Myxosarcina sp. GI1: one gene and its partner. The protein of the gene in region 1 binds, or shares a complex with, the protein of each later gene. Links are inferred from orthologs where the notes say so. Each region holds a gene or a part of one and is shown on either strand. Other genes may lie near its edges. The genes, in order: carB and carA.

Region 1 (12,156 bases):
GTCGTAAAGAGATGAACTCTTACTTCGATCTGGCATCGAAAAAAGGATTCTATGCTGTAGTCGATGCGATGATCGACAGCACCGAGTACGTCGAAGCCTTTGGCGAAGATACCGTTCCTTACGAGCGTTATTTAACACCTGCGGGCGTACAGTTGCGTAAATTCCGTCCTGGCGCGATCGAATCGGGAATTGGAGCGAAAGTTGAGAAAGTAGAAACTCCTCGCTTTGTCGAACTCGGACAGGTTTCTACAAGCCGCACCGAGCCTGAAGTCAAACAACGCATTCAGCAAGGTGTAAGAGCCAAACGGGAACAGCAGAAAATCTTTAAGCTCACTACTACGGTAGATAAGGTAGCTGTAAAAAATGCGATCGCCGCAGCTTATCGTCAGATTTTCGAGCGAGACATCAATCCTTATGTAGTGCAAACTCAGTTCTCAATTTTAGAAAGTCGTCTGGGTAACGGAGAAATTAACGTTAAAGAATTTATTGAAGGTTTGGGTTGTTCCGAACTATACATTCGAGAATTCTATACTCCTTATCCCAACACTAAAGCGATCGAATTAGGAACCAAGCATTTCTTAGGACGCGCTCCTTTAAACCAGAAAGAAATCCAAAAATACAACCAGATTTTGGCTTCTCAGGGAATTCGCGCTTTTGTCGGTGCGATGGTCAACTGTATGGAATACCTACAGGTATTTGGCGAAGATACCGTTCCCTATCGTCGCTATCCAACCTTACCCGCAGCCAATTTCCCCAACACAGAGAAGCTATATCAAAGATTGACCAAGCAAAGCGACGATATTGTCATTCCTAGCTTTGGACCTACTAAATTCAAAATTTAGCGGTATTTGTTTGATAAATTAGCGATTGGCAATTGTTAGAGATGGGGATGGTGAGTTTTACTCATCGTCACCCGCTATCAATTGGCATAGATAGCTTATGCTACTCTTTTACTAAAGTGAGGAAGTAGAGGATTTTTCTTTTGCCTTACTTAAAATTTATAGCTGAGGCGATCGCTTCGTCCCTCGTTTCTGAAGAAGATTATTATTTTTTGTTAAGAAAAAATAGCTTTTTAGAACCAAATATCGCAAAATAATTGAGTTGGGTCGATTCAACAATTGGCTCGAATGTTAGTCTGTACCAGATCGCTTACTCGATCGCATCTGTAAAAATATAGCTAACTTAAAGCAACTTTGATTAATGAACTTGTCTTTATGTAAAAGTTTGTTAATGTAATGGCTACCTTTGATATATTCGGTTTGACTAACTGCAATACTATTTTGTAGCTGAAAGTTAAAAACTAATTAGCAAAATAGAGTAATCTAAAATCTGAGGGGTTTAACCAGCTAAAGTTAGTTAGATTTGTTCGGCTAGCTTTATTACTCTAAAACTACAACTCAAGTAGGTCATATAGAGTAAAAATAAAAAGCTGGAAACCTTGTTTGAGAAACACTATCTCTTGGGGTAGCTCATCCATTATTTGATTTCATTGTATTGGGAGGAATCCATCGATGAGTATTGTCACGAAATCAATCGTGAATGCCGATGCTGAAGCTCGTTACCTGAGCCCAGGCGAACTAGAAAGAATCAAGTCTTTTGTTACTACTGGCGAAAGCCGTCTGCGTATCGCTCAAACTCTAACCGAGTCTAGAGAACGCATTGTCAAGCAAGCTGGCGATCGACTATTTCAAAAACGTCCCGACGTTGTTTCTCCAGGCGGTAACGCTTACGGTGAAGAAATGACAGCAACTTGTTTGCGGGATATGGATTACTACCTGCGTCTGATCACTTATGGTGTAGTTGCAGGAGACGTTACTCCTATTGAAGAAATTGGTTTGGTTGGTGCGCGGGAGATGTACAAATCTCTTGGAACCGATGTCGGTGCTATGGCTCAAAGCATTCGTGAAATGAAAGACGTAGCAACTTCGATGATGTCGGCTGACGACCAAAACGAAGCAGCTTCTTACTTCGACTACGTTATTGGGGCTATGCAGTAGCATTTAGTTGCTGTTAACCAAACTAACTCAAAATATCGATCGCAAATTCTAAAAAAGATACACTAACTTATCGGTGTTAAAGCATTTAAGACTAGGTAAGATAAGGAAATAAAATTATGCAAGACGCAATTACCTCTGTTATTAATTCCGCTGACGTTCAAGGCAAGTATCTCGATGGTTCTGCCATGGACAAGCTCAAAAACTATTTTCAAACTGGCGGACTGCGCGTTCGTGCAGCCAGCGTAATCAGTGCTAATGCAGCGAGTATTGTCAAAGAAGCAGTAGCTAAATCTCTACTGTATTCTGATGTTACTCGTCCTGGCGGAAATATGTATACTACTCGTCGCTATGCAGCCTGCATCCGCGACTTGGATTATTATCTTCGCTATTCTACTTACGCTATGTTGGCTGGCGATCCCTCGATCCTAGACGAGCGCGTACTCAACGGTTTGAAAGAAACCTATAACTCTTTAGGCGTACCTGTTTCTTCTACAGTTCAAGCCATCCAGGCTATGAAAGAAGTAACTGCTAGCTTAGTTGGTGCTGATGCTGGTAAAGAAATGGGCGTTTACTTTGACTACATTTGCTCTGGCTTGAGCTAAACTAAACCTGGTTTGAAAGTCGTTCATAAATAGTAGTCGCGTTGGTTCGGGAAGTCTAGAGTGAGTGCTAGTTCTAATGAAGCTTAGGATAAGCGATCGCATCGGTCGGCAATAAGTTTTGACGATCTAGTATTGACTTTTGACTCCCGAACTTTAGCGTTTTTAGGTCATCAAACGCTGCGGAATGATGACAATCGGTAGAATTTTTTGACAAATTTACAAAAACCATAATTTTCATCAGGGTTTAACCTTGGTATCCCAAAAGAAAATAATTTAATTAAGAAAAATAGGAGAAGAAAAACTTATGAGAATGTTTAAAGTTACTGCTTGCGTTCCTAGCCAGTCCAGGATTCGTACGCAAAGAGAGTTACAAAACACCTACTTTACCAAACTCGTTCCCTACGATAACTGGTTCCGCGAACAGCAGCGCATCATGAAAATGGGCGGCAAAATTATGAAAGTAGAGCTAGCTACGGGCAAGCAAGGAATGAACACGGGCTTATCATAAAATTTATTACATTACAAAATTTAATTTAATCAAAGGGGTCGATCGCGACCTCTTTTTATTTTTTGTCTGTTACTTTTGATAGGGTAAGCAATTTAATAACTAAAACCGTGAGGCGATATCTACGATATTTAATTCCCTTTGTCGATCCTCAAGTCAAATCTTGGTCGTGGGAGGCTCGATTATTAAACTGGTTGACCTGTATTTGGCTGTTAATTGGATTAGTTACCTTGGTATCTGCATCTTATGCCGAAGGAATAGTTACTTTTAACGACGGACTGTATATTCTCAAAAAACAGCTGATCGGTGTTTTGCTCGGTATTTTAGGTTTTAATTTAGTATCCAGACAGTCACTAAAAAAAACTCTTAAGTCTGCCCCTTGGATGGTATTAATCTGGCTGCTGTTAATTTTGGCAACTTTAGTTCCTGGTTTGGGCAAAACCACTATGGGAGCGAGCCGTTGGATTGCTATCGGTCCTTTTTCTTTACAGCCTTCGGAATTAATCAAACCGTTTTTAGTTTTACAGGCTAGCTATTTGTTTTCACGTTGGCAGGTATTAAAACCGAAAGTAAAACTAGTCTGGTCGATCGTTTTTGCCCTCATGCTGCTGGGAATTTTAAAGCAGCCTAATTTGAGTACGGCTGCTTTGTGCGGTTTGAGCCTGTGGCTGATTGCCCTATCTGCCTGCCTGCCCTGGCAGCAGCTAATTGGCTCTGCTATTGTAGGTTCGACTCTCGCGAGTATGAGTCTTGCCATCAATTCCTATCAGCGCGATCGCATCGTGTTTTTTCTCGATCCCTGGCGAGACTATCACGGCAAAGGATATCAGTTAATTCAAAGCTTACTGGCGATCGCTTCAGGGGGAATTAGTGGCGCGGGATTTGGACTATCGCAACAAAAACTGTCATATTTACCAATTCGCTCGACAGACTTTATTTTTGCCGTTTATGCTGAAGAATTTGGTTTTATTGGCTGTCTATTATTTTTAATCTTGCTTTTAGGTTTTGCAACCCTGGCTTTAAGAGTGGCAATTAAATGCCGTCAAGCCATTCCCAAGGCGATCGCTATAGGTTCAATGGTCTTGTTAGTCGGACAATCTCTAATAAATATTGGTGTAGCTACGGGGACTTTACCAACTACGGGTTTACCCTTACCGTTTTTTAGCTACGGAATAAACTCTGTCGTAGCTTCATTGCTGTTAGCGGGATTGCTGGTAAGAGTTGCCAGAGAGAGCGATCGAGCTGTGGTAATCGATCTCAAGCCGTCTCTGCGTTCGTAAATTAGAATACTAATGTACGGCAAAAATCATTATCCTATTTAAAATCTAAGTATTTTTATTTAGATGAATTAGAATGGTTCGAGCGTTAAAGAAATTGCTTTAGATTATCATCGCCAATCAGAATTATGCCAGACCCCAAACCCCAACAGACTGATTCGGCAGCTTCAATTTCTAGCAGTAATAAAATTTATTCTCCTGGTGCAATTGTCGGACACTACCAAATTGTACGGCAGTTGGGCAAAGAAAAAGCAGACAAAATCTATCTGGCTAAAGATTTAAAACTAGAGGGGGATGCGCGATGTGTTATCGAGCAATTAGTTGGATTGGATTTGAATAGTTCTGAATCTAAAGACGAAGTCAAAGCCTGCTTAGTTCGACAACTAGAAGTTTTTCAAAGACTGAGCGATCGCCTGCAAGTTCCTCAATACAGACACTTTTTTATTGACAAAGGGCAAATTTATTTAGTTAGAGAATATATCAATGGTGAAACACTAAAGCAAAAAATAGAAGGTCGCACTTTTAACGAAGCGCAAACAATACATCTACTGCACGACGTACTTAAAACTTTAGATTTAATTCACAAAAACAACCTCATTCATCAGGCGATCGTCCCCGCAAACTTAGTCGAACGCCAAGAGTTAAATAGTTACGCGCTAGTCAAATTTAGCGCGTTTAACCCTTCCCCTAACGGCGGTTCGAGCAAAATAACTGTATATGCTGCCAATAATGGTTATATAGCACCAGAACAACAAATAGGAAAACCAAGATTTAGCAGCGATATTTACGGATTGGGCAAAACTGCTATTTATGCTTTGACAGGACTATTACCGCGAAATTTAAAACAAACCAGCACGGTTTGGTATCGCTGCTGTCAGGTCAGCGAGAGGTTGGTAGCAATTATTGAAAAAATGACTGCTGCCAACCACACCCAACGCTATCACAATGCTTTAGAAGTTCTTGCCGATCTCAAGCCTTTATTGTTTGTAGACCGAGTAATAGACGGACGCTATCGCATTATCAGACATCTACAGCAAAAAGGCGCAATCGATAGTTATCTTGCCGAAAATTTACGCCGCTCCTATCAGTCTCCCTGTATACTCGAACGAGTAGAATTGAGCGGTTGCGATGCTGTAAGCTGGCAAAAAATCGAGCAGAGTTTGACCGCACAGCTTGCAGTTTTAGAAAAGCTCAATGATTGTCCTCAAATACCCCAGCTATGGGATCATTTTCAACAAAATGGTGAGTTTTACTTAGTTAAGGCTTATGTTGGGGGCAAAAGCCTCAGACAAATACTATCAGCACGCAATTTTTCCGAAGCTGAGGTATTAAATTTTCTTAAAAGCGCGCTCGCCGCATTAGCATTCGTACACAAACAACGTATAATTCATCGTTATATCAGTCCAGAAAATTTACTAATTGACGATCGCCAGCGAGTTGTATTGACGGGACTGGGAATTTTAGAAGATATTCAAGTTTCATGTCAGAGCAGCACGGACGAACGCCAAACTGACTATAGTGAATATTTTGCTCCAGAACAAATTGCCGGCAGAGCAACCTTAAGCAGCGATATTTATGCTTTAGGCATAATCGCTATTGAAGCTCTGACGGGAATCGAACCCAAACATTTCAAGCACGAGCAAACAGCAAACTTTCTGAGGCAAAAAGCAATAGTCAGCAACCGCCTGACAAAAATAATCGCTAAAATGACTGCTTCAGATGTTGGTAAACGCTATCAAGCGGTAGAAAAAGCAATTGCAGATCTGCGTAAAGTAAAAGTAAAGGTTAAATCTCAACGAGTCTTTACTGGTAAAACTACTGCCTCAAGCTCTGGAGAGCTTCGCCGTTCCGAAAGTCGCTGGAGCGACTCGCCTTCGCCAAGCGAAGACGGCGGACTCCAGTCCGCGTCGGGACGCTCCAGCGTCCATTCTGAAGAAACCTCAGAATTTCGACGCAATAAACTCGAGCGCTCCGATTTAGTACTTGTTTTCTCCAAATGGTCGTTACAGCCAGGTCAAATATTAATCGCAACTTTAGGAATTGTTAGCTTACTGGCTAGTATTGAATTTGCTTTTCCGTTTCTCAGACCAGCATATTATTGGTATCGCGGCAGACAGCTTCTTTCACAACAGCCTCAAATTGCTTTAAACGCCTTTGCGCGAGCTACAGAACTACAGCCAAACAGTTATTTAGCTTGGGAAGGTAAAGGAGATGCTTTATACAACCTCAAATACTTCAATCGCGCTCTAACGGCTTACGATCGCGCTGGTGAATTAAACGCTAACGATTTTCAAAACTGGCAAAAACAAGCAGATGTTTACTATCGTTTGGAAAAATTTCCCCAGGCTCTAGCAGCATACAATCGCGCACTAAAGCTAAAACCAAGCGATCGTGCCGTCCTCAATAGTAAAGGTAAAACCCTGGAAAATTTACAGCGATACGAAGAAGCTCTATCATTTCATGAAGCAGCGTTGAAGGGCGATCGCCTCAATGCCGAGTTTTTAAGCGATCGCGCTAGAGTTTTGATTAGACTAGGTCGCTATTATGACGCGCTAGCGGTATTAGATCGAGCTAGAAACATCGAACCCAATAGTCCCCAACTATGGCAGGATAAGGTTTTTGCCCTGCAAGCTCTCGGTCGGTTTGATGAAGCCGATCGCACTTACCGCGATGTTATTGCCACCTATCAGGATTTAGTCGAACAAAGCCCCGCCAACTATAGTCTATGGCTGGCAAAAGGCGATTTTTTGACTCAGTTACGCATCACTCAATCTCAAAACTTGTTTGCTAATGCTGCTACCGACAAAGCTTTTTCTTCCCCCTTACAAATTCAGAGTAAGGCAATAGCAGCTTACGAAGAAGCAACTGCCATCTCACCCGAATCTTATCTAGCCTGGATTGGTAAAGCCAAAACATTCCTAGCCGCAGGTGAATATCGGGCAGCCTTAACCGCATTGGATCGCGCCTCGGAAATTCGTCCCCAAGCCGACCGACCATGGCAAATGCGCGGTTCGATTCTCAAAGATGGCTTGGAACGCCCCATAGCAGCAGTTACAGCTTACGAGCGAGCAATCGAGCTAAATCCCGATTATGCCGCACTGTGGCGCGACCGCGGTCTGGCACTGATTCAGGCAGGTCAATACGCTCGGGCAGTTGCTTCTTTTACCAAAGCCAGTCAACTCAATCCTCAAGACAGTGAAACCTGGGTGGGTTTTGCCAATGCTTTACAGGCAGTCGGTCGTCAAGAAAAAGCTATTAACGCGATCGATCGCGCTTTGGACCTCGAACCTCAAAACCCCTTACTGTGGCAGACTAAAGGTTCCATCTTGACCGAGCAGCAAAACTACGATGCCGCCTGCGATACCTATCGAAAGTCCCGTCAGTTTGCTCCCGATTTTGCTCCTATAACTCAGGCGATGAACATAGTCGGTTGTCGGATGAGTGAGGAGTGAAAATATAATCCATAATCCAATAAAGTCAGGTATTCACTTAACTAAAATTTGGTTTGATAATGATATTATCGAGCTAAAAATTGATGTTTCAGATGGTAACTCGTTATTCTCAAATCGAGTATACGTTAGCTACTCAAGAATTGCCAATGTTATCACGGAACTCGATGTATTTAAAGACCAAGTCTACGGAGGGGTACTAGATCTTAGATTTGGGGAGTTTGGACTAGAGTATGCTAATGGAGCATTTCATGCACGGCTTCATTTTGCAAAGCCAGGTAAACTCTACATTACTTGCAAACAACAATCGGAGTTTAAAGATTTTTCGGTCATGAAAGCAGCTAGTGAGGCAACGCTTTACTTGAAAACAGAACCTGCTCTCCTAAACAATTTCATAGACGCTCTAAAGAGCTTATATAAGGAACGAGGAGAGAAGGCTTATCTTCAAGCGATATAAAGAAATATACTTCTAAGCTTGACGGTTTATAATAAATGAATAAAATTAGCGACCGCGCTTTAAGTATTTCATTTCTACCTATTTAGTAGATATAGTCTTGTAACGCTTTGACCTCCATTGGTTCTGACTGTAGCGAACGAATCGCGGCGACGGTGGCTTTTGCTCCTGCAATGGTAGTTACGATTGGTAACTTGTAGTCTAATGCCATACGACGGATTAACCGCGCATCGGTTTGAGATTCTTCCCCAGTAGGAGTATTAATAATTAACTGAATCTGTTTGTTTTTAATCCAGTCAACCACATGAGGACGACCTTCATGTAGTTTGAGTATGATTTCTACATCTTCAATGCCGTTTTGTTGTAAGACTTCTTGCGTACCAGAGGTAGCCACCACTTTAAATCCTAGCTCGATAAAATCTTTAACTACGGGGACGATCTCTTCTTTATCGCGATCGTTCATGGAAATAAATACCGTTCCCGACAAAGCCAGATTGACCCCTGCCGCAATTTCAGCTTTAGCAAAGGCTTTACCAAAGTCGGTATCGATACCCATAACCTCACCCGTAGAACGCATTTCTGGTCCTAATAAAGTGTCGCTATCGGGGAATTTATTAAAGGGCAACACCGCTTCTTTAACGGCAATATGTTGGGGAATAGTTTCTTTAGTAACTCCCAAATCTGCTAGAGTTTTGCCCGACATGATTAAAGAAGCTAGTTTGGCTAACTGTACTCCCGTAGCTTTGGATACATAAGGGACAGTACGGGAAGCGCGAGGATTGGCTTCGAGAATGTATACTTGTTCTCCTTGAACGGCATATTGAATATTCATCAAGCCGACTACATCTAGAGCGTTGGCTAGCTTTGCCGTCCAGTCGCGAATGGTTGCTAAAGCTGTCTCTGAAAGCGAAGTATAGGGAATCGAACATGCCGAGTCTCCAGAATGTATGCCAGCCTGTTCGATATGTTCCATAATGCCGCCGATAATTACTTTGCCTTCTTTGTCGCACAAAGCATCGACATCGACTTCAGTTGCATTTTCTAAAAACTTGTCAATCAAAATTGGGTGGTCTGGTTCTACCTCTACCGCATAAGTCATGTAACGTTTGAGTTCGTTATCGGAATAGACAATTTCCATTGCCCTTCCTCCTAAAACGTAAGAAGGTCGAACTACGACGGGATAGCTAATTTGATTGGCAATATTTAAAGACTCTTCATAGCTTCTAGCAATGCCGTTGGGTGGCTGTTCGATTTCTAACTTTCTCAAAATCTGCTCGAATTTTTCGCGATCTTCGGCAGTATCGATCGAATCTGGAGAAGTTCCCCAAATTTCTGTTTCCGTTGCTTTTGAGGTTACAAAAGAACTTTCCAGCCGAGCTTTAAATAAGTAATTCTGTAAGGGTATAGCCAATTTTAACGGGGTCTGTCCGCCAAACTGAATGATGATACCTGCTGGTTGTTCGACTTCAATAATATTGAGAACGTCTTCTTTAGTTAGGGGTTCAAAATAGAGGCGATCGCTGGTATCGTAATCGGTAGAAACGGTTTCGGGATTAGAATTGACCATAATCGTTTCGTAACCCGCTTCTGAAAGAGAAAACGCCGCATGACAACAGCAGTAGTCAAACTCAATTCCCTGTCCGATACGGTTGGGACCACCGCCTAAAATCATTACCTTAGATTTCTCCGAGGGTTCGATTTCCGACTCTCCTTCTTCGTATGTAGAGTAATAGTAAGGAGTAAAGGCTTCAAATTCTGCCGCGCAGGTATCTACCAACTTGTAGACGGGTAAAACTCCCAACTCTTTACGATAGGTGCGAACCTCATCTTCGGTCTTTTTAGTAGCAAAGGCAATCTGGCGATCGCTAAATCCCTGCTGTTTGATATAGCGCATCTCCTCAGCGGAAATCTTTTTAAAACTGGTGCGTTTGAGAAACTTCTCGCTTTCTACCAACTCCTGCATCTTATCTAAAAACCACATATCGATTGCCGTCAGTTCGTGGATTTCTTCGGGAGACATTCCCAACTTCATGGCATGATAGATACTAAAGATGCGTTCGGGGTTGGGGGTACGCAGACGCGCTCTAACCTGGGGAATTGAAGGCAGAGTTTCTTTTTTGTCGCAGCCAAAGCCATAACGTCCCGTTTCAAGCGATCGCAGGGCTTTCTGAAAGGATTCGTTAAATGTCCTGCCAATTGCCATTGCTTCCCCTACAGATTTCATTTGCGTAGTGAGAATGGGTTTGGTGCCAGGAAATTTTTCAAAGGCAAAGCGAGGAATTTTGGTAACTACATAATCAATTGTCGGTTCAAAGGAAGCAGGAGTCTTTTTGGTAATATCGTTGGAAATTTCATCGAGTGTATAGCCTACTGCTAGTTTTGCCGCAAATTTAGCGATTGGAAAACCAGTCGCTTTAGAAGCCAGTGCCGAAGAACGAGAAACGCGGGGGTTCATTTCAATAACAATTACCTCGCCGTTTACAGGATTGACCGAGAACTGAATGTTAGAACCACCCGTCTCTACGCCAATTTCACGAATAATCTTCTTAGAGTAATCTCGCAGACGCTGATATTCTTTATCTGTAAGAGTTTGGGCTGGAGCGACGGTAATTGAATCCCCCGTATGTATCCCCATCGGATCGATATTTTCGATCGAACAGATAATCACTACGTTATCTGCTAAATCCCTCATTACTTCAAGTTCGTACTCTTTCCAACCTAAAAGCGATTTTTCTACCAGAATTTGCGAGACTGGTGAAGCGTCAAGACCAAATTGAGCCATTGTTTCGTATTCTTCCTGGTTGTAGGCAATACCGCCTCCAGTACCGCCTAAAGTATAGGCAGGACGAATAATTAGGGGATAGCTACCAATTTCATCGGCAATTTCTTTGGCTTCGGCAATATTGCTGACAATCCCCGAAGGACATACGGGAACGCCAATTTTTGCCATTGCATCTTTAAATAACAGGCGATCTTCGGCTTTTTCAATAGCGGGTAATTTAGCTCCGATTAAATCGACACCATACTTATCTAAAACTCCATTCTTGGCTAGAGATACTGCCACATTTAATGCAGTTTGTCCGCCCATAGTTGGTAAGAGCGCATCGGGTTTTTCTCTGGCGATGACTTTCTCCACAATTTCTGGGGTCAATGGCTCGATGTAGGTACGGTCTGCCATTTCGGGATCGGTCATAATCGAAGCGGGATTAGAATTGACCAGGACTACTTCGTATCCTTCTTCCCGTAATGCTTTACAGGCTTGAGTTCCAGAATAGTCAAATTCGCAGGCTTGTCCGATGACAATAGGACCACTACCAAGAAGTAGAATTTTGTGAAGATCGTCGCGTCGGGGCATAAAACTCTAATTTTTTTGTTTCACTAACACTAGCGAGATTAATTGTATATTCTCATGCCGATCGAATATGTAGTTGTTTTATCTGGGTTTGATGACTTAGTGGTAGCATTTATTACTCAGAAGCTTAATTATCAAAGCCTCTATGGTTTTTTAACCTAGACCTTTTAATTAGGTCGCCGCTGACAATTGTATCTAGTCAGTTTTTCCTTGTTCCCAACTATATAGTAAAAACATTAAACCAATTAAACCCAATTGCAGCATAAAATTAGGCAGGTTAGAAGCTACATCTTTTCCTGCCGCTAACTTAGCTAAAAAAATCATCGCTCCAATAAAGCCAGATGCGGCAAAAGCTAGATAAAAGAACTTTCTTAAGCCTTTGAAGGGAGCTTTAGCTTCGGCTTGAAGTCTGGCGTATTTTTCAGGAGAAAGATTGCTTTTTTTTGCCCGTTCTCGGTCTTGGGGCGACAGGTTTGCCATTTTTAAATAAATTATAGCATTGCTTCCATTATTGCTCGAT
Region 2 (16,498 bases), on another replicon or contig:
CCATTACTGCCTATCAACGAGGTGAAGTTAGTATCGATCGCGTCGAAGCAATATTTCAAGCTCAACCCAAAATTAAAAATGTTCCCCATGCAATTGTTTTGCCAAAAAAGGCGGTCAGAGGCAAAATTATTGCTCGGCATCTCACCTATACTTATCCCGACAGCGATAAACCTGCTTTAGACGATCTCAACTTTACCATCGCACCAGGAGAAACGGTGGCTATTGTTGGCGCAATTGGCTCTGGTAAATCGACGTTAGCTAATGCCATTCCTAGATTATTAAACATCGAAGCAGGACAGCTATTTTTAGACGAGCGCGATATTACTCAGTTAGATTTAGACGCTTTACGTAGTGCGATCGCTTATGTACCCCAAGATAGCTTTCTCTTTAGTACCTCGATTGAAAATAACATTCGTTATGGCGAACCCTTAGTAGAATCACCAGAAATAGAATACGCCGCCAAACAAGCTCAAATTCACCCTGAAATTATCAATTTTCCCCAACAATATAAAACTCTAGTTGGAGAGAGGGGAATTACCCTTTCTGGGGGACAGAGACAGCGTACATCTCTAGCGAGGGCTTTATTGGTAGACGCGCCAGTGCTAATTTTAGATGATGCTCTTTCTAGCGTCGATAACGAAACGGCAACAGAAATTTTAAACAATCTTTCTCCCGAACGCGAACGAAGATCGGTAATCTTTATTTCCCATCAGCTAGCGGCTGCGGCTATTTGCGATCGCATTATGGTTATGGATAAAGGCAAAATCGTTCAGGATGGAACACACGAAGAACTATTGCAGCAGCCTGGAACATATCAGTCACTGTGGCAGCAGCATCAGTTAGAAGAAGTTTTGAATTAAGAAATTGTTTATTGTCTATCACCCCGATTATGTCGCGCCGATGCCAGAAGGACACCGATTTCCGATGGCTAAGTTTGGGCTGCTGCGAGATTTATTAGTTAAAGATGGCATAGTTGCACCAGAAGAAATCAAGCAACCGCAGATAAGTAGCTATTCCACAATTGAGCTAGTTCATACTGCCGATTACGTTAGAGCTTACTGCGAAGGGAAATTAGAATTTAAAGCTCAACGCCGTATTGGTTTGCCCTGGAGTCGGGAACTCTCTCTGCGTACTCGTATTGCTGTCGGGGGAACGATTTTAGCCGCGCAGCTGGCTTTAGAACATGGATGTGCTTGTAATACTGCTGGCGGTACGCATCATGCTTTTCCTAGCTATGGTTCGGGATTCTGTATTTTCAACGATTTGGCGATCGCCGCTCGCGAATTGCAACATCGCGGTTTGGTTAAGAAAATTTTGATTGTCGATCTTGACGTACATCAAGGAGACGGTACGGCAGATATCTTTAAAGATGACGACAGCGTGTTTACCTTCTCGATGCACTGTGAAGCTAACTTCCCTGGTACTAAGCAGCAAAGCGATTTGGATATCTCCTTACCTATAGGTTTAGATGATGATGGTTATTTACAAATACTCGCCAAAAACTTGCCCGATTTGCTTTCTGAGGTCAAACCAGATTTGGTACTATACGATGCTGGAGTAGATGTGCATACTAACGATGTCCTGGGTAAATTATCTCTAAGCGATTGGGGGATTTATCGGCGCGATCGCCTGGTTTTGAGTACTTGCTTTGCAGCAGGATGCCCCGTAGCTGGAGTAATTGGCGGTGGTTATGGTAAAGATATGTCGGCTTTGGTCTATCGCCACTCAATACTGTATCGTGCGGCAAAAGAACAACTATCAAATTAGCATTCAGACAAAGAAAAAATAAATTAAAAATATGGATTTTAAAGACTATCAACAACAAGCTTTACTTACTTCTAGCCAACCAGACTCAAAAGAAAAAGCTATAGCTATCTGGTGTATGGGATTAGCTGGTGAAACTGGAGAAGCGATCGATTATTTAAAAAAAGTAGTTGCTCACGGACATCAATTAGATAAAAATAAGATTGCTTTGGAACTTGGAGATATCCTTTGGTATCTTGCAGTATTGGCTGAGGAACTAGATTTAGACTTAGAGGCGATCGCGACCAAAAATATTGAGAAACTAAAAGCTAGATATCCCCAGGGTTTTTCTAGTGAGAACAGTATTAACCGCATTAATACCAATTCTCGAAACTAGCTAGATAGCTGAGTACATTATTTTTTAATAGAAAAAAACTAGCTAACCCTTGATTTATCTGGAAATCACAGTGCTTAAAGTATAACAAGATTGAAATGTATTTTATCCTAACCGAAAATTTCTATAGCATCAAATTATGACTGACAATACCAATCTCAGCGAGAGAGAATTAGTTAAAGAAGTTTGTCGCCGCATTAGAGTTGCTAGAAGTTACTGGGATGCACATAACAATGCTGCTTGTCGTGGTGAAAGAGAAAAGGCGTTAAAGCTCTACAATACTCTGACAAAAGAACAAAAAGCCCAAATTCCTCAAGTTCTCCGAGTTTGGTTACGTTATCGCAGTGAAAAATATTTTGGTTCGGATCGAACTCCACTAAAAAGTTCTCGAAAAAAACGCAGACATAAATAGTAAAGTTCGATAAATTAATCCGTGCAGCACAATAATATTTATGGCGTTGCTGAATCGAGGTATGATACGAAGCTGGTTGCCTAACAAAAGTACCTAAAACCCTCTTATTTTAAGGATTCGGTTAAAAAATGAATCAGCGAAGAATAAGCAATTGAGTGACCGATATGTGCGCGTAGCGTATTGCTGGAAAAGTTTATAACTGAGCGTAGTTGAGAACGAAAAGTAGTGACAAGAATTTGTCTATATGACACATAATTTAACTTGATAAGAGTAATTTGTCTCCAACAAAACTTAATCTGTCATTGTACATTTTTTAAGGGCGAACGACGGGATTTGAACCCGCGAGTGGTGGGACCACAACCCACTGCCTTAACCACTTGGCTACGCCCGCCATGTTTGTGTTGCCGAATTATTATAACACAACCAAAGTTCGTTTAAAATTATAGGACAGAGAAACTTCTTCTGACTGCATAAAAAATCTCTACAGATAGCTTTAATGAATTCACGATTAATTGGTGTTGGTGTAATTCTCAGTATTGGGTTGGGTGCGATCGCGATCGCGACCAATCCAGGACAGCAAGAATACAGAGAGTATGCCGCTCAAATTCTTAATGCCCGTCTTCGAGAATTCTGTCGTCAGTCTAACAATACAGTCGGAGAATGGTTGCAACCTCACTGTTATAATTTAGTCGATACAGCCCGTCCCTATCTAGCTGCAACTATAGACAGCAACACTCTAAGACACAACTTTGTGTTGTTTAGTATTTATCAAACCAATTTACCAGTACCTACTTCGGTTGCTAACTATCAAGTAGAGACTCTCGGTATATTTAATAGTTTTTTTATCTATAAAGCAGAAGAACTGTAGCTGTTTAAGGGATTGAAAAGATTTTCAATCCTGACAAAAAATGAGATTAAACTAGGTATAAAAGAAATAACTAAAAAATATTATATAACCAATTATGAACGAGCCTGACAGAGTAGAAAATCAAAATCATACTTCTACGATTAAAACCGAGCCTACTCGTACTCCACCTTGGGGAAAAGTTACGATGCTAGAAGAAGGAGAATACTATCGAATTAATCGTATCGAAGTCAATCCAGGACAACACATGAGTACCCAGATGCACTATCATCGCAGCGAGCATTGGGTAGTAGTTTCTGGTACTGCCAAAGTAACCTGTGATGGTAAAGAAACTTTACTCATGCAGAAACAATCAACTTATGTTCCCATGAACACTCCCCATCGCGTAGAAAATCCAGGAGTTATTCCTTTGGTAATGATTGAGGTACAAAATGGAGAATACTTAGGAGATGACGATATTATTCGCTTTTCCGAGCAAACAGCATAAAAAAAAGGCAAAAGGCAAAAGGCAAAAGGCAAAAATAAGTTTTTAAGAGCGAGATCCAGATCGGGCACTTAAAATTATGCCAACTTTAATCGAAGGTTTTTAGTGGGGGTCTTATACCCAAAACTCAAGCCAAAAGACTAAAGCACACAAATTTTTATTTTTGACTTAATATTTTTGACTTTAAGCAAAGCGATAAAAAATAACTTGTCTACTTAAGACTGTCTTCAATCCAATTAAGATATTGTGGCGAACCAGCTACTATTGGTATGGCGATAATCTCTGGCACTTCATTCTTATGAAGTGTTTTTATTTTCGCTTGTATCTTGTCGAAAATAGCTAGATTGGTCTTAATCGTCAACTGCCATTCGCGATCGCGATTGATTTTTTTCTGCCAGATATAAATGGAGTTTACGGGAAAAATATTTACACAGGCGGCTAACTTTTCAGTTAAAAGTACGCGAGCGATCTCTTCTGCCTCTTCGGGAGAGGCAACGGTTACTAAAATTACGCCATATTGAGACACATTCGAGTTCATAGCGAACTACCACCAACGGATACCGCACAACAATTATCATAATTGACCTCTGTGCGATCGGTTGAAAATATTGTATTATCGATCGCCGCCCATTCTAAATTAGCATTAGCCAAAATTGCCTGTCGGAGATTAGCAAAGCGTAAGTCAGCTAGAACAAAATTAGCATCAGTCAAATTAGCGCGTTCTAGATTGGCTCGAAACAGTTTGGCTCCAGTCAAATTAGCTCCAGTTAAATTTATTTTGTGCATTCGTGCCGCTTCTAAATTGGCTCTAGTTAAGTTGGCATTAGTTAAATTAGAATCGCTAAGTATAGCCTGGCTAAAATTAATTTCTGCCAAATTAGCATTACTGAGATCGACATTTTTGAGCAATGTTTGACTGCAATTAGCTTCCGATAGAGTAGTAGCTTTTAAACGCGCCTCTGTAAGTCTTCCTTCGGTGATATTTGCCCAATTGAGATTAGCTCGCTCTAAGTTTGCCTGACGCAAATTGACTTTTTTAAATTTAGCTCCACATAAGTTTGCTGCTAGTAAATTAGCGGCTCTAAGATTGGTATAAGAGAGATCGGCTCCACTAAGTTTAGCTGCGATCAACTCTGATTTAACCATAAAACCGACATTCCGCAGAAATAAAAAAATAACTGAATAATTATCGGAAGAATCAAGTCTGGATATCAAATCAAGTTAAATTAAAGAAAAAGTTGATGGTATGTTAAAAATCATGACACCATCAACAGCAGAAGTAAAAGTTAAAGACCTAAATCACTGTGGAATAATCGCAGGAATAATTGATGAAATTGGGCTAGTAGAGGAAATAGACAAAATTATCGCTTCTCATGGCAACCAAAAAGTAACAACAGGGCAAGCAGTGAAAGCCATGATTATCAATGGCTTGGGCATGATTAGCTCTCCATTATATCTGTTCCCAAAATTCTTTGAGGGTAAAGCTACAGAACATTTACTGGGGGAAGGAATATTACCAGAACATCTTAATGACGATATGATGTGAAACTAATTCCACATTTTAGTCACGGCAAATCTGGTAGACCCCCTCAAAATCAACTCCCAACTCAGGTTCATTACCAAATTGATGCTAGTTTGATTCCTAATCTAAATGCTATTGCTCTAGAAGAACGAAAAGCAGGAAGATTTATTCTGGCAACTAATGTCTTGGACAAACATCAGTTGAGCAATGACCAATTGTTGATTGAGTATAAAGCACAACAATCTACTGAGCGAGGTTTTCGATTTCTCAAAGAGCCTTTGTTCTTTACCAGTAGTGTTTTTCTTAAATCCCCAAAACGGATTGCTGCTTTGGCAATAGTTATGGGCTTATCTCTTTTAGTTTATAGTCTGGGTCAACGTGCTTTACGACTAGCTTTGGCAACCGCAGGGCAAACTATTCCTAATCAGTTGGGCAAACCGACTACTTCCCCTACTCTACGTTGGGTTTTTCAATGCTTTATGTCGGTTCATCTTGTTTCCTTCGGTGGAGTCAAACAAATTAGTAATCTTACTAGTGAACGAAGTCACATTCTTCAGTTTTTTAATTCCTATTGTCGTCAATATTATCTGCTCTCTTAAACTTTTCTGCGGAATGTCGGATAAAAGCTCCACTCAAATTAGCTTTAGTCAAATCGGCTTGGTGTAGTTTGACTTCGCTCATTTTGACATGGCTGAGATTTGCCCAATTTAGAGCAGCTTGACTTAAATCCGATTGAGTCAAAAAAGCACGACTTAAGTTAGCTCCCATTAAATTAGCACCCCTTAAATTCACGGAAATCAACGTAATTCCCGACAAGTCGGCACCGCTTAAATTCACTCCCGAAAAATCTCTACATCCTTGTTCGTAAAGTCTTAGAAGTCGATTGCTTTCCATTGACTACATTTAATAAGTATTGTTTATATAACAAATAAAGTTTTGCTATATATATATTTCTAACCTAAATTTGTAGTGTCGCCCTCATTCGATGTTCGTAATTCATTTAGCTGACAAAAAAACTGCAAAGCTATACTTAACTTATTTTACAATTGAATAATTATTGCTTTGTTAATTAGAGAGCATAAATTTGCCCATCATATAGCAGTCTGGTAATTCCCTTAGCCTGCAGTTGGGTTGAGGTTTTCTGAAACATTGTGCCATCGGGAACTTTAATAACTCGTTCGCGGCGATGAGAGAAACGCTTGGCGATGCGATGATTATCAAATATAGGTAGAGTTCTCTGTCGAACTTCCGTTTCAGGGATCGAGCCTAAATCGCCAAAGTCTTCTAATGGTCTGACAATTAGTTCCGCAGTGCGATCGATTACCATATAGCAGGTGTGGGGCAGAGCAGCCTCAGCCAGGGGTATAATTTTTAGACCAAAACCAGAGTGAGTATGTGGGTAGTCAATTTCAGCGTCCAAACTATCATCTTCGTCATCTTCATCATCTTCATCATCTTCGAGATCGATTAGATCTTCACCAATCATCTCGCTTAGTGCCGCTACATCTACCTCATCTTCGTCATCATCTTCTTCAATTTGCTGTCTTTTTAAGATTAAGCGATCGCTAGCTTTAGTTATCATTCTTTCTGGTTCGGGGATTTTTTTGACTGAAGTTTCAGCTTCGTCATTATCCTTAGCAGTGTCTGCAACGCGATCGCTTCTATCGCCTGTAGAATTTGTTTCTAATTCTGGTTCTGTGGTTGTAACTGGCAAACTAGATAGAGCCGACGAATCGGATTTATCTAGACGCTTCGATTTGGCAACGACTTTAGAGGCACTACTTTTTGTTTTAACAGTACTCGATTTATCACCTCTAGGAGTACGCGCCAAGCGTTTTTGTTGAATTAATTCTTCGTATTCAGATTTAGATAATTTGTTTTTGAGAAAGCGGCTAATTGTAGAACTACTCACCTCAAACTGGTCTGCCAAAGTAGATGTAGTGGCTTCAGAACTGCGATAAAGCTGAAGAATTTCTTGCTTGTCGTCTTCTGTCAGTTTTCGGGGACTCATGCTTTCTCTATCAACCTATTTTATTGATACTAACTGTAACTTTTTGCCGAGGAGGCACACTTAGACTGTCATCCAATCGACATTCATACTAAGTTTATTTTTGGCACTGTTTTACATTCTATCTTGTCAAACTGATGTTGGTAACTTCAACTACAGCCAAAACCAAAATTTTGTTGCTAATTTTATAGATTGTTAACAGACTTTAGCCAAGAGCTGATAAATTGTTCTTCGAGCGAACCTATTTAGCTTTAGGCAAAACATTACATTATCTAATATTTCATTATGCTTCAAGGCAAAGCCAAGCCCGCACTACTCGTTTTAGCCGATGGAACTACTTATCGAGGTCAGTCTTTTGGTGCCAAAGGAACGGCAATTGGAGAAGTAGTATTTAATACGGGAATGACAGGTTATCAGGAGGTCATGACCGATCCGAGTTACTCTGGGCAAATTGTGACCTTTACCTATCCAGAACTGGGAAACACGGGAGTAAATTTAGACGATGAAGAGTCCAGCGGTATTAAAGTTAAAGGAATAATCGCTCGCAACGTGACTTATCGACCTAGTAACTGGCGTTCTAGCCAATCTCTTCCCGATTACCTGACGCAACAAAACATTCCTGGTATCTATGGCATTGATACTCGGGCTTTGACTCGTAAAATTCGTTCTGTAGGCGCGATGAATGGAGGAATCTCTACAGAAATTCTCGATCGCGATCGCCTGTTAGAACGGGTAATTGCGGCACCAGACATGAACGGCTTGAATTTAGTTAACGATGTCACTACTAAAGATATTTACGAGTGGTCGGAAACTACCGATACAAGTTGGGAATTTTCTCCTCAAAGTCCTGGCGATAAAACTTTAACTGTAGTAGCAATTGACTTTGGTATCAAGCGCAATATTTTACGCCGTTTGGCTAGCTATGGCTGCCGCGTTATTGTAGTTCCTGCCGACACTCCTGTCGAGAAAATCCTGGCATATAATCCCGATGGAGTGTTTCTCTCTAACGGACCTGGAGATCCTGCCGCAGTTACCGAGGGGATTGCCACTACCAAAGAATTGCTTAAGGCAGGTAAGCCTACCTTTGGCATTTGTATGGGACATCAGATTTTAGGTTTGTCTTTGGGTGCGGAAACTTTTAAGCTTAAGTTTGGTCATCGAGGTTTAAATCAACCAGCAGGACTAAAGAGACACGTAGAGATTACCAGTCAAAATCACGGTTTTGCGATCGCCTCTGAGTCTCTCGGTGCAGATGTAGAAATTACCCATCTCAATCTTAATGACAAAACTGTAGCTGGTCTGCGACACAAAAATCTGCCCTTTTTCTCGGTGCAGTACCATCCAGAAGCTAGTCCCGGACCTCACGATGCAGACTATTTATTCGAGCGGTTCGTTAATTTAATGCGAGAAAACGTTACCTAAAATCTAGAAGCAGATGAACATTTACTCCTTAGCATCGTTATCGGCGATTGCTGCTAGCAGTTTATTAGCAGCACCAACTTTTGCCAATTCAAGTTCGACCGCCAAATATCCCCCTGAATTTGTAAGAAAGTATTCCCAAGAGTGCCTGCAAACTTCAATGGCTGAAGGCTTAGAAGCAGCCGAAGCCAAAAAACTGTGTAGCTGCACCCTAAACAAGTTTCAACAGCAGTATTCTTTTCAAGAATTCAAACAGTTAACTATAGCTTCTAATACAGACCCTGCCTCGCAAGATGCTTTAGTACAAACGGGACAAGTTTGTTTTGAAGAGCTTTTGTACGAGTAAGAAGGCTTGAGGCTTTAGGCAGGCAAAAGTAGAAAGTTTAAATTATCGATCGCTAATTACTGATAAAACAAACTTTTTTACACACTCAATGGCTGGTGGCTGTATTTCATGTCCCATCTCAAATTCTCGATACTGTACCGATACGCTAAGTTTAGTTAGTTCGTCTCTAGCTTTTTTCGCAGCAGCAAGAGGAACTATAGGATCTTGTATGCCGTGTACGATTAAAGCGGGAGGATAAGCAATAATATTGTCATTAGGCTGTGGTTGATAATGTAGATAGCCGCTAAGACTACAGAGAGCGGCTAAAGGCAAAGTCAAACCTACATCTAGAGTCATTGCTCCTCCTTGAGAAAAGCCTGCCATAATCGTCCGTTTTAGAGGAACTCCAGTAGTGTTTTCTAAAGATAACAACCACTCTCGCAAACTCTGTCTGCTTGCTACCAAGCCATCAAACTCTGGTTTTTCCAAAGCATACCAGGCTCTACCACCAGGCATTTGATAATGTTCGTAAGGAGCGTTAGGACATAAATAACCAAATTCAGGTAAGTTTAAAATTTGTGCCAGTGGAGCTAAATCTTGGTAATTTGCGCCCCAGCCATGAAGCATTACAAAGAGATAAGTCGGATTGCCATCAGCAGGCATTTGAGAAATAGCATTTATAGTTATATTGTCAGTCATATATTTTTAGAGTGGTTTGAATAAACTTCAATTTAAATTACAATTGAAGATTAGTAAATTTTTTTACCTTTCGATAAATATAATGACAACAAAACACCCAGACAAAACTGACGCCGCCAATGATTGGTCGGAAGAATTGGGAGAATTAATTAGCGGTGCTTCTGGGGGTTTTTTATTTGGTATTCCGCTGATCTATACGATGGAAATTTGGTTTATCGGTTCCTATGTTCGACCGCCGATTTTATTGGGAATTATTGCAATTACATTTGTAGTAATATTTTTACTCAATCAAGTAGAAGGCTTTCGTCGTCAGCAACACGATGGAGAGTTTTCGCCTATTACCGAGAGTATAGAGGCTTTAGCAATTGGCATCGTCTGTTCTACCGTAATGTTAATTGTATTACAGCGTGTCGATTTTAAAACTTCATTAATCGAAGCACTGGGTAAAATTATTTTTGAAGCAGTGCCTTTTGCTCTGGGAGTAGTTTTGTCTCGTTCTATTTTAACTGGGGAAGTAACCAAAGATGCTGGAACTGACATATCTGACTCTGGCGATCGCTCTAAAACTTTTTGGCACGATACTTTCGCCGATCTCAGCGCGACTCTGATTGGGGCTATTATTATCGCGTTTAATATTGCTCCTACCGATGAAGTCCCCTTTCTGGCTGCTGCGGCTTCCCCCTTTTGGTCACTATTAATTATTCTTAGTTCGTTGATAATTTCTTATGGAATTGTGTTTGCTTCTGGTTTTACCAACCAGGCTGAAAGAAGACAGCAACAGGGATTGTTTCAAAGTCCTCGCAGCGAAACAATTATTTCTTATTTAATTTCTCTATTAGCATCGGCAGTGATGCTCTGGTTTTTTCAAAGACTATCGTTTGAAGATCCCTGGACTTTATGGCTGCGCTATAGCATCATACTAGGCTTGCCTGCGAGTATTGGTGGTGCGGCAGGACGTTTGGCTATCTAATAGCAATATTTCTCTAAATATTTTTTTTGAGAGATGGTATAAATTACTAATGAAAAACATCGTTTCGCGGCGTTCGACAGCCGAAAAAATTAGCTTTAGTATTTGTTTGTTTATTCTGAGCGTAATTTTTGCTTTATTAATCTATAGCTGGATAAGCGGCGAAAATGGTCCTCCAATTTTAGAAGTTACCGTAGGCAAACAAATTAGGCAGGCAAACCAACAGTATTACGTTCCTTTTGAAGTTATCAATCAAGGAGGAGAAACTGCCGAATCGATCGAAGTAATTGCCGAGTTAATCGACCCTACGAACAACACAGAAACTGGTACGCAACAAATTGATTACTTATCTAGCAAGGAAGTCGAGCAAGGTGCTTTTATTTTTAGAGGCAATCCCCAGCAAGGGCGGCTAAATGTTAGAGTTGCCAGCTATAAACTACCGTAATAATAACGATCGCCAGTTACAGAATTTCTAATACTTCCGAACCCGCAATCATCCATTTATTTCCCTGGCGGACTAAACTGTACTGTACTAACAGGTCATCATCATAAGACTGAGAACTATCTAAATTTCCCTGTTGATAAAATCTTGCTGTTTCTTTTACTTTTGCTGTTACAGTTGCCTGTTGGGGATTATCCGAATTGACCACTGCCGACTCGATTTCAAGCTTGTGGTCGTATTCTCGATAGATATTGTTTTGACTGTCGCTCAAAGCGCGATCTCGCCAGGAAGTTAATAAAGAACCGATCAACACCTCGTTGAGTTTTTCTACCTGATGTTCCTCACCAAAAGCTGCCGATTTACTATCCAGCCACCTGGCAACTACTTCTTTGGCTTCGTTGGTAAAAGTTGGCTGAGGTGGAGTAGAACTGGTTTCTGCCCTAGCTTGAGGTAACTCGAAAAGCGGTCGGTCTATAGTAATAAACAGTTGCGACTCGGTTTCTGTTGCTGCGGTTTGAGAACTGCGAGCTAAAAATAGCTTCATGGCAGCAAAGCTGAGAGTACCTATGCCAAAAATTAAACCTAATAACAATCCCAATCTCAACAAAACTGGATTGAAAGCCTTACCCCTATATTTACCACTGCCGCAACGCGATGAATTAGTTTTTTTAACGACAAAACTTTCTAGATGTGGTGCTGTTGGCGAGCCAATATTGGCAACTTTGGTTTTGGTTGCGGTCGTTGAGGGCGAATTACTGACTCGACCGTTTTGGCTACCACTAGCAGCAACGCGAGTCACGGATTTTTGTTTAGAAGACTTGCCAGCTTTAACCTTACTTGAAATAACTGGTACTTTGGCAGCACCAGCAGCTACATCTGGGTTTGTTTTGGGCGAGGCTGATGCTGGAGCAGATTTAATTTTAGCTCTTAATTGTTTGCGCCAGCGCGAAAAAAATCGTCCGTATTTAGGGGAAAGTTCAGCATTTGCCGCTGTCGGTTGAGACGTTGTCTTAGTTTCTTCGCTAGAGGCTATTGCCGAATCTATTTCCTCTAAATCGGCTTGTACTTGAGGATCGGCAAAGTATTCATTAAGAGTTACAGGTAGGCGTGCTAAATCGCAAAACTGAGAGAAAACCTCTTGTTTCAGCCATTGTTCGCCATAAACATACAGTCCAGGTAATAAGTCTCCACCGCGACAGTACTGCTCGATCTCTTTAACCCGAATTTTTTCTTGGCTTTGCTGTAGGCGGTCGATAGCGCGATCGCTCAAACCTAACAGTAGCGAAGTTATTGCTAGTTCCCAATACACGTCTTGACGCTGGCTCATAGTTTCCAGCATTCTTTCGGCACGCAGCACTAAAACTGGTTGCTTGAGAGCCAATCCTCTGGCTAGTGAAACATAAGCAGCTAGATAATCACCTGTAGCCGAAGTGAGTTTTGCTTCGCTAACAAACACTCGTTCTTGCTCGGCTGAGGTTAAGTAAGTTCTAATTTGCTGAATAAAACCCAAAAATTGCTCGAAGTTCTGGCTAGATTTATCCTGTCTTTGCCCTTCAAACTCCTGACGCTGTCGAATTGTATTAATTAGTAGCTGCAATCCTTTGTTTCTCTGAGACGAATTTACTGGATTGTGAGCGATTAATTCTAAAATACGGTATGGTTGTAGTCGAAACAAGTCTACTTCTAGTTCTTTTCTGACTTTGGGAAATAAATTTTCTCTTGCTAGTAGCTTTAACCCCATTTGACCAGAAAGAGCGGCGCGTTCGTATTCTCGACGAATCCACTGATCTCTGCCTAACTCTAAATACGCCAGTGCTAGAGAAAGGACAACATCTTCTCGCTCGGCAGGAGAAATTTTTTGTTGCTGTTGCTGCATCTCCGCTTCAAGACTATTTAAATAATCGATGCCCAATCTTAAAACTAATTCGTATTCTCCCAATTCTTGCAAAATCAGCAAGACTCCCGACATTTGTTCGGTCAGAACATCAATAGTCGGATTGGGTAAAGCTAACTCTGGTAGAGTGGGAGTGACCGTTGTAGTTGTGGTTTCCGAGCCTGTAGCCTCTACCAATCGCTCTTCAAAACTATAATTGCCAAAAAACTGCTTATTATAATCTGCCCTACACTGAGAGTCTGATAGAAGTTTGTAGGCAAACTCAATTAGTTCTTGCCGAGCGGTAATTGCTCCCTCACTGTATTCTCTACGAGGTTTTTGCTGGAGGCGATCGCGATAAGCCTGCTCTAACTGTTGCTCCGAAGCCATAACGGGAACACTCAAAATCCTGTAGTAATCGAGAGGTATTTGCACTGTTAACTTCATTTGTTGGCTAGATTTGACTGCCATAGTAGGTGAAAATATGGAAAGATTTAATAAGTAAAAACATCTAGAGATGTGAAAAAATTAATCTTCATCTCTTTAGCAATTTGATGTTGCTGGCACTATCGAATAACCGCGTTACCACTGTATTCGATCGATTTTAAGGTAACAAGTTTAATTATTGTCGATTGTAATTTTAGACGCGCTGCCGTTCGACTGTTGGATTAGCCTTGAGTAGTTTAGCTCTAAAAACTGCCAATTCATTTTTGCCAGCATTTTAGCGTAAATTTTTCAGATTGAATAACATATTGCTAAATATTTGGTGAAAATAGCTTTCTCAGTAAATTTTTGTAAATAAAAATGAAATCTTCTCAACCCAAAATTATCGTTCTCGACGACGATCCTACAGGGTCACAAACCGTTCATAGTTGCCTGTTGTTAATGGTCTGGGATGTGGCAACTCTCAAACAGGCACTTGAGGATACCGCACCAATTTTGTTTATTTTGACCAATACCAGAGCTATGAGTCCCGAAGCGGCTGCCGATACTACCAAGGAAGTCTGTCATAATTTGCAGCAGGCGATCGCTGAAGTGGGAATCGAAGATTTTTTGGTAGTTAGCCGTTCTGATTCGACGCTGCGGGGACACTATCCTGTAGAAACCAATATTATTGCCGAAGAATTGGGAGATTTTGACGCTCATTTTCTTACCCCTGCTTTTTTTGAAGGAGGAAGAGTTACCATTGATAGCGTTCACTATTTAATTATTGATGGAGTTAAAACTCCCGTAGCCGAAACAGAATTTGCCAACGATTCGGTGTTTGGCTATTCTCACAGCTATTTACCAGATTATGTCGCCGAAAAAACTCAAGGGAAAATTGCCGCAGATACAGTAGCAAGATTGTTGCTTGCCGATTTACGTGGCGATTGCCTGCGAGAACGATTGTTAGAGTTTCATGACAATCAATGTGTAGTCGTCGATGGCGAAACTCAAGCCGACTTCGACCGTTTGGCAACGGCATTGTTAGCTACTGCGGCAAAAGGCAAACGCTTTTTATTCCGTTCTGCTGCCAGTTTGTTAACTTCTTTAGCCCAACTAGGAGAACAGCCAGTCCCTCCTACCGAGATGTCTCAATACAAACCCACCCAAAAGCCAGGAGCGGTCTTAATTGGTTCTCACGTTCGTAAAACTACCCAACAGTTAGAAAAACTGCTACAAGAGCCAGAGGTAGAAGGCATTGAAGTAGACGTAGTACGTTTGCGCGACCGTCCCGAAGAACGAGACGCTATTTTACAGACAACTATCGAGCGAGTACGGCAAATTTTCGACCGTGGTAAAACTCCTGCAGTTTACACTAGCAGGGAAGAATTGAGTTTTGCCGATACTAGTCAACGACTTGAATTTGGAGCCAGCGTTTCGGCTCTACTTATGGATGTGGTGCAAAATCTACCCAAAGACATTAGCTTTCTAATTAGTAAAGGCGGTATTACTTCTAATGATGTTTTGAGTACGGGGCTAAACTTAGAGACGGCGCGGCTTTTAGGACAAATTTTACCTGGATGTTCGGTAGTTCGTACCCCCCAAACTCATTTTCGTCCCAATTTGCCCGTAGTTTTGTTCCCTGGCAATGTTGGCGACGAACGAGGATTAGTGGAAGTTTGGCAGCGTTTAACAAATTTCTAATTTTTTATTGCGCTTAACTTACGCTAATATGTGCAAGAGAAAATAGACCTGCTAAAGCGAGATAATCTACATTTATTTTAATCGTGTGGAAATGAGGCTCGCTCTGCAGACAATAGGATATTTGCATGACTCTAGAGCCTACTTTCTCCTTAGATGAAACTGATGAGCCGTCTTCTTCCGAGCGCAAACGTTATTCGTCCATAACTTTAACCACTGAGGGCGATAAACTGTTGCTAGTGTTACCGACTCAAGCAGAAGTTGACTCAGAATTACTGTGGTCGGAAAACTGGCAGGAATTCAAACATTTGCTGCGGATTGAAGAACAGTCGTGGCAGCCTGGTACGCCTGTGTTTTTGGTTGCAGGCGATCGCCTGCTCGATGCCAGACAGCTACAGACTATTGCCGACACTCTAGAGGATGTGGAACTGCGTTTGACTAGCGTTAGTACTAATCGCAGACAAACAGCAGTAGCGGCAGCAACTAGCGGCTACTCAGTCGAACAGCAAGATTTGACCTCTACTACTCAAGAAGCGGCAATCTCGCTGTTAGCCAAGCCTCTTTACGTACGCAACACCGTTCGTTCGGGTGTTGAAATTCGCCATCGGGGGACAATAATTGTTTGTGGTGACTTAAATCCAGGTGGGCAAGCGATCGCCGCAGGCGATATTTTTGTCTGGGGTCGTTTGCGAGGCATAGCTCATGCAGGAGCGGATGGCGATCGCCGCTGTCGCATTGCGGCATTGCAGATGGAGTTTACCCAACTGCGTATAGCCGATGCCGTTGCCAGATCGCCAAAAACCAGACCCAAACAGTATGCACCAGAGTTAGCCTTTATGACTACGGAAGGGATACGTTTGGCGAAGGCGTTAGACTTTAACAAAACCTATACTTTTTCGCCGTCTGGCGGCGGTTGGGTCGAGAAAAATCGAATCAATTAAATACTGCTAACAATAAACAATATGACTCGTATAATTGTTGTTACTTCTGGTAAAGGAGGAGTGGGTAAAACCACATTTACTTCTAATATAGGAGCGGCACTAGCCAGTTTAGATCGTAAAGTAGCTCTGGTAGATGCTGATTTTGGCTTGAGAAACCTCGATTTGCTATTGGGTTTAGAAGAGCGTGTCGTTTACACGGCTTTAGACGTTTTGGCTGGAGACTGCCGACTAAATCAGGCATTAGTCAAAGATAAACGACTTAAAGGATTGGTTTTATTAC

Evidence for each region.
Region 2: the proteins of carB (region 1) and carA are in contact, whole or in part, in a solved structure (PDB 1KEE), measured with the Escherichia coli proteins. The link is inferred for Myxosarcina sp. GI1 from one-to-one orthologs.

What each region holds. Positions count from the first base shown.
Region 1 is NZ_JRFE01000019.1:170,636-182,791, reverse strand. Bases 8,170-11,977 are described here. They hold carB (carbamoyl-phosphate synthase large subunit), read right to left. Parts: upstream 11,640-11,977; coding sequence 8,370-11,639; downstream 8,170-8,369. Other genes in these bases: KV40_RS14910 (DUF3493 domain-containing protein), read right to left, coding at 11,832-11,977; KV40_RS14920 (hypothetical protein), read left to right, coding at 8,170-8,287. Also shown: KV40_RS14950 (phycobilisome rod-core linker polypeptide), read left to right, coding at 1-842; KV40_RS14945 (allophycocyanin), read left to right, coding at 1,512-1,997; apcB (allophycocyanin subunit beta), read left to right, coding at 2,114-2,599; KV40_RS14935 (phycobilisome linker polypeptide), read left to right, coding at 2,904-3,107; KV40_RS14930 (FtsW/RodA/SpoVE family cell cycle protein), read left to right, coding at 3,215-4,384; KV40_RS14925 (tetratricopeptide repeat protein), read left to right, coding at 4,510-7,833; more of KV40_RS14920, read left to right, coding at 7,823-8,169; more of KV40_RS14910, read right to left, coding at 11,978-12,116. UniProt on the Escherichia coli protein: Large subunit of the glutamine-dependent carbamoyl phosphate synthetase (CPSase).
Region 2 is NZ_JRFE01000014.1:598,931-615,428, reverse strand. Bases 6,803-9,781 are described here. They hold carA (glutamine-hydrolyzing carbamoyl-phosphate synthase small subunit), read left to right. Parts: upstream 6,803-7,713; coding sequence 7,714-8,850; downstream 8,851-9,781. Other genes in these bases: KV40_RS09605 (alpha/beta hydrolase), read right to left, coding at 9,236-9,781; KV40_RS09610 (hypothetical protein), read left to right, coding at 8,864-9,193; KV40_RS09620 (hypothetical protein), read right to left, coding at 6,803-7,431. In the rest of the region: KV40_RS09680 (ABC transporter ATP-binding protein), read left to right, coding at 1-860; KV40_RS09675 (histone deacetylase), read left to right, coding at 901-1,767; KV40_RS09670 (nucleoside triphosphate pyrophosphohydrolase family protein), read left to right, coding at 1,799-2,140; KV40_RS09665 (hypothetical protein), read left to right, coding at 2,277-2,549; KV40_RS09655 (DUF4359 domain-containing protein), read left to right, coding at 3,046-3,417; KV40_RS09650 (phosphomannose isomerase type II C-terminal cupin domain), read left to right, coding at 3,512-3,901; divalent-cation tolerance protein CutA, read right to left, coding at 4,110-4,436; KV40_RS09640 (pentapeptide repeat-containing protein), read right to left, coding at 4,433-5,044; more of KV40_RS09620, read right to left, coding at 6,490-6,802; more of KV40_RS09605, read right to left, coding at 9,782-9,871; KV40_RS09600 (TIGR02587 family membrane protein), read left to right, coding at 9,954-10,841; KV40_RS09595 (TIGR02588 family protein), read left to right, coding at 10,891-11,283; KV40_RS09590 (ARC6/PARC6 family protein), read right to left, coding at 11,300-13,624; KV40_RS09585 (four-carbon acid sugar kinase family protein), read left to right, coding at 13,958-15,280; septum site-determining protein MinC, read left to right, coding at 15,406-16,218; septum site-determining protein MinD, read left to right, coding at 16,240-16,498. UniProt on the Escherichia coli protein: Small subunit of the glutamine-dependent carbamoyl phosphate synthetase (CPSase).